DNA from 2 places in the Stenotrophomonas sp. 107298_Sma genome. Region 1 is predicted to be linked to the other one. Evidence: predicted binding sites of a transcription regulator. Region 1 holds the regulator's gene; the other holds the start of a gene.
The links. The regulator FliA, encoded in region 1, starts transcription of late flagellar genes. The targets are predictions, from matches to a motif close to TAAAGTTTNNCNNNCNNNGGCCGATAA.
Positions count from the first base shown of each region.

Region 1 (2,392 bases):
TGGACACCGCCGCCGGCATCAACGATGGCGTACTGACCTTCTGCCAGGCCGCACAGGACACCGTGGTGGTGGTCTGTGACGAGCCGGCCTCGATCACCGACGCCTACGCACTGATCAAGGTGCTGTCGCGCGAGCGTGGCGTGGACCGCGTCCAGGTGGTGGCCAACATGGTGCGCGACCCCAACGAGGGCCGCGTGCTGTACGAAAAGCTGACCCGTGTCTGCGAGAAGTTCCTCGCCGATGTCTCGCTGAACTACCTCGGCTGCGTTCCGCAGGACGATTGGCTGCGCCTGTCGGTGCAGCGCCAGCAGCCAGTGGTGAAGGCCTATCCGTCCAGCCCGGCCGCGCTGGCGATCACCGAGATCGCGCGCCGTACCGCGCGCTGGCAGGCGCCGACCGAACCGCGTGGCGGCGTCGAATTCTTCCTCGAACGCATCCTCAAGCAGCGTGGGGTGACGGCATGAAAGGCGCAGCCCAGTACAGGGAAGTGCAGCGCTCGGCGGCGAACGAAGTCATCGCCCAGCATTCGGACTTGGTGCGGCGCATCGCCCACCACCTGGCCGCGCGCCTGCCAGCCAGCGTCGAGGTCGACGACCTGATCCAGGCCGGCATGATGGGCCTGATCGAAGCCTCGCGCAGCTACGACGCCGACCAGGGCGCCTCGTTCGAGACCTATGCGTCGATCCGCATCCGCGGCTCGATGATCGACGAGATCCGCCGTGGCGACTGGGTGCCCCGCTCAGTGCACCGCCGCGCTCGTGATGCCGCCGCCACCATCCGCCGCCTGGAGCAGAGCAGCGGCCGCGCCGCCAGCGCCACCGAAGTGGCCGCGGCGATGGAAATGCCGCTGCCCGAATACCTGCGGTTGATGGAAGACGCCGCACGTGGCCAGGTGCTGAGCCTGGAGTCGCGCATCGAAGACCAGGGCGAGCTGGACACCGTCACCCAGGGCGGCCCGACCCCGCAGCAGGTACTGGAACGCGGCGAGTTCGGCCGCGAGCTGGGCAAGGCGATCGGCCACCTGCCCGAGCGCGAGCAGCTGGTGCTGTCGCTCTACTACGAGCAGGAGCTGAACCTGAAGGAGATCGGCGCGGTGCTTGGCGTAAGTGAATCGCGGGTCTGCCAGATCCACGGCCAGGCAGTGCTGCGCCTGCGTGGTCGACTGAAGATTTTCGAGGCGGCGGACGCCGGCCTCGAAGAATGAACATGCCCGAGGCGGCTGCCCCCGGCCGCCCGGACTGAACAACAAAGGAACTCTGCTTTGAACAAGAACATGCGCATCCTGATCGTCGACGACTTCTCGACCATGCGTCGGATCGTCAAGAACCTGCTGGGCGATCTGGGCTTCACCAATACCGCCGAAGCCGAGGACGGGCATGCCGCGCTGTCGCTGCTGCAGAGCCAGCCGTTCGATTTCGTGGTCACCGACTGGAACATGCCGGTGATGACCGGCATCGAACTGCTCAAGGCGATCCGCGCCGATGCCAAGCTGAAGACACTGCCGGTGCTGATGGTGACGGCCGAAGCCAAGCGCGAGCAGATCATCGAAGCCGCCCAGAGCGGCGTGAACGGCTACATCATCAAGCCGTTCACCGCGCAGACCCTGGAAGAGAAGCTCGGCAAGATCTTCGAACGCCTGGCGGCCAGCGCCTGATGGATACCACGGTCGACAGGAACGCCCTCGCCCTGCGCCTTCAGGAAGCCCTGGACGCACTCGAGTCCGGTGACGAAGCCGCGTGGCGGCAGCGCATCGACGGGCTGGTCGCACTGCGCACGCAGCCGATGATGAGCGGCCTTTCGCGGCTGGCCCGCGAGCTGGGACAGGCGCTGGGTGAGCTGCCGACCGTGCCTGACGAAGCCGGCGAACTGGACGACGCCTGCGCGCGCCTGGACCACGTGGTGGCGATGACCGAACAGGCCACCCACCGCACCCTGGACCTGGCCGAGGAATGCCGCAGCCTGACCGAACAGCTGCGCGCCGAAGGCCTGCAGCCTGGCCAGGACGCGCAGCTCGAGCGCATCCGCCATAACCTGACCGAGATCGCTCTGACCCAGAGCTACCAGGACCTGACCGGGCAGATCATCCGTCGCGTGGTCGGCATCGTGCGCCGCGTGCACGAAGGCTTCGGCGCACTCGGCCTGCCGCCGGAACAGCATCGCTCCGACCCGGAACTGGCCGGGCCGGCACTGAAGGGGCTGGACCGCCACGCGGTCTCGCAGAACGACGCCGACGACCTGTTGTCGGATCTGGGGCTGTAAGCATGAGCGCGGTATCCGACGACATCACTGCCGATTTCATCATCGAGGCGCAGGAAATCCTGGATCGCCTGGGCGAACAGCTGGTGTCGCTGGAGCAGGCACCCCAGGACGGCGACCAGCTCAATGCGGTGTT
Region 1 is NZ_CM151094.1:2,170,676-2,173,067, reverse strand. Features, by position in the region: gene ACZK2G_RS10125 (MinD/ParA family ATP-binding protein) at 1-464, shown strand, start outside; gene ACZK2G_RS10120 (RNA polymerase sigma factor FliA) at 461-1,204, shown strand; gene cheY (chemotaxis response regulator CheY) at 1,262-1,654, shown strand; gene ACZK2G_RS10110 (protein phosphatase CheZ) at 1,654-2,259, shown strand; gene ACZK2G_RS10105 (chemotaxis protein CheA) at 2,262-2,392, shown strand, end outside.

Region 2 (2,392 bases), 2.2 Mb from region 1:
GAACACCACCGCGAACTCCTCGCCGCCATAGCGGAACGCGCGGCCGCCGTCACCCACCCGCGCCAGCCGCGAGGCTACCAGGCGCAGCACGTCGTCGCCGGTGTCGTGGCCATGGGTATCGTTGAACGATTTGAAGTGGTCTACGTCCACCATCGCGATGCTGTAGGTGCCGCGTGCCCGTTGCAGGGTTTCGTTGAACACGCGGCGCCCCGGCAGGCCGGTCAGTTCGTCGCGGAACGCCATGTGGAAGGATTCCTGCAGCATCGCACCCAGCACCAGCAGCAGGGCGGCGCAGCTCAGCGCCGGCAGCAGCACCGGCTGCAGGAACACCCGCGGCAGCATCCACCACAGGCACAGCATCGCAAGCAGCATCGACGTATGCAGCGGGCGCGGGTGCCGCCAGGCCTGCCAGCCCAGCGCAGCGGTGGCCAGCAGGAACAGCAGCGCCGGCAGTTGTGCCAGCGCGTTCCAGTCAGCCGGAATCCAGCTCCAATGGCGGTTCGACAGCAGGTCGTGCATGCCACGCGGTTGTTGTGCCGCCAGCAGGAGGAAGATCAGAAGCGCGGTGCCACTGGCAATACCACGCAGCAACAGGTCGTGGCGTCGGCGCCCGCGCTCCGGCCACAACGCCAGTCCGGCGAACAACAGCGGCAACCAGGTTGAGATGGCGTGGAAGCGAAGCGGCGTCAGTGCGGTGACATGGCCACTGCGCAGGTAGCCAGCGACATCGTGGTGCAGTAGCGCAAACACCACCGCCACCAGCAGTAGCAGGCACAGCGCGCGCATCTGATGGTAGAGCAGGGCCAGCCCCGCGCCGAGGCAGGCCAGCAGCCAGGGCAGGATGCGCGGGGCGGGACTGGCCACGTCTTCAGCACCCAATGCGGTGCACAGCACCACGGCGACCAGCATGGCGGGCAGCACGAACAGGTAATGCGCAGGCTGGCGGAGCGGATGCAGGGGCAAGCAGGAATTCCAGCGCGGTGACGACGCGGCCGCAGCATTGCCGTTAGCGGCGTTCGTGCCTGCATCTTGAATGCGGGTGGCTTACCCATGTGAACAAAGTGACGTCGAACCATGACATCGCACTCACCGTTCTGCGCCGATGCTGCGCGCATGGACAGCGTACCCGCCGCCGTCGCTGCCCCGCAGCACGATCTCGCCCACCAGTTCGCCCGCATCCGGGCGCGCAGCCTGCAGCTGGCCGCACCGCTCAGTGCCGAGGACGCCATGCTGCAGAGCATGGCCGACGCCAGCCCGAGCAAGTGGCATCTGGCCCATACCACCTGGTTCTTCGAGCGCTTCGTGCTGGCGGGACTCGGCACCACACCGGCGCATGACCCGGCCTGGGACTATCTGTTCAACAGCTACTACAAGAGCATCGGCCCGGCGCATGCGCGGCCGCAGCGTGGGCTGCTGTCGCGACCCTCGCTGCAGCAGGTGCGCGACTACCGGCAGCAGGTCGATGCGCAGGTACAGGCACGCCTGACGGCAGGCGACCTTGATGAGCAGGCGCTGCAGCACCTGCAGCTGGGACTGCAGCATGAGCAGCAGCATCAGGAGCTGCTGCTCACCGACATCAAGCATGCGTTCTGGTGCAATCCGCTGCAGCCGCCGTATCGCGAAGACCTGCAACCCACCGCAAGCAGCGCCAGCGCTCAGGGTTGGATCGAGTCACCCGAGCGCATCGTCACCGTCGGCGCCGCAGCCTGGCCGCAGCAGGCCGCGTTCGCGTACGACAACGAATCGCCAGCGCACCGCGTGCTGCTGCCCGCCCACGCCCTGGCCGAGCGCCCGCTCAGCAATGCCGAATACCTCGCCTTCATCGAGGCCGGTGGTTACCGGGAGCCGCGCTGGTGGCTCAGCGAAGGCTGGGCGCTGCGCGAAGCCGAGGGCTGGCAGCACCCGCTGTACTGGGATGACGCTCTGCAGCGCGAATACACCCTCGGCGGTTGGCGTGAGCTGGATCCGCACGCGCCGGTCTGCCACCTCAGCTACTACGAGGCTGATGCCTGCGCCCGCTGGGCCGGCGCGCGCCTGCCCAGCGAGTTCGAATGGGAAGCGGCTGCGACGTCGCAACCGGTCAGCGGCCACTTCGCAGAGGATGACCACCTGCACCCGCAGGCGGGGCAGGGCAGTGGACTGCGGCAGCTGTTCGGCGATGTATGGGAATGGACCCAATCGGCCTATGGCGCCTACCCCGGCTTCCGCCCATTTGCTGGAAACCTGGGTGAGTACAACGGCAAGTTCATGTGCGGGCAGTGGGTGCTGCGCGGCGGGAGCTGCGCCACGCCGCGCGGACATGTGCGCGCCAGCTACCGCAACTTCTTCATGCCACCGGCGCGCTGGCAGTTCTCTGGGCTGCGCCTGGCCAGGGACCTTACATGAGCACCGT
Region 2 is NZ_CM151094.1:4,702,810-4,705,201, reverse strand. Features, by position in the region: gene ACZK2G_RS21675 (GGDEF domain-containing protein) at 1-963, opposite strand, end outside; gene egtB (ergothioneine biosynthesis protein EgtB) at 1,114-2,385, shown strand; gene egtD (L-histidine N(alpha)-methyltransferase) at 2,382-2,392, shown strand, end outside.
Region 2: a site for FliA is predicted at 1,007-1,033, ahead of ACZK2G_RS21675 (GGDEF domain-containing protein). Genes of this name have one in related genera too.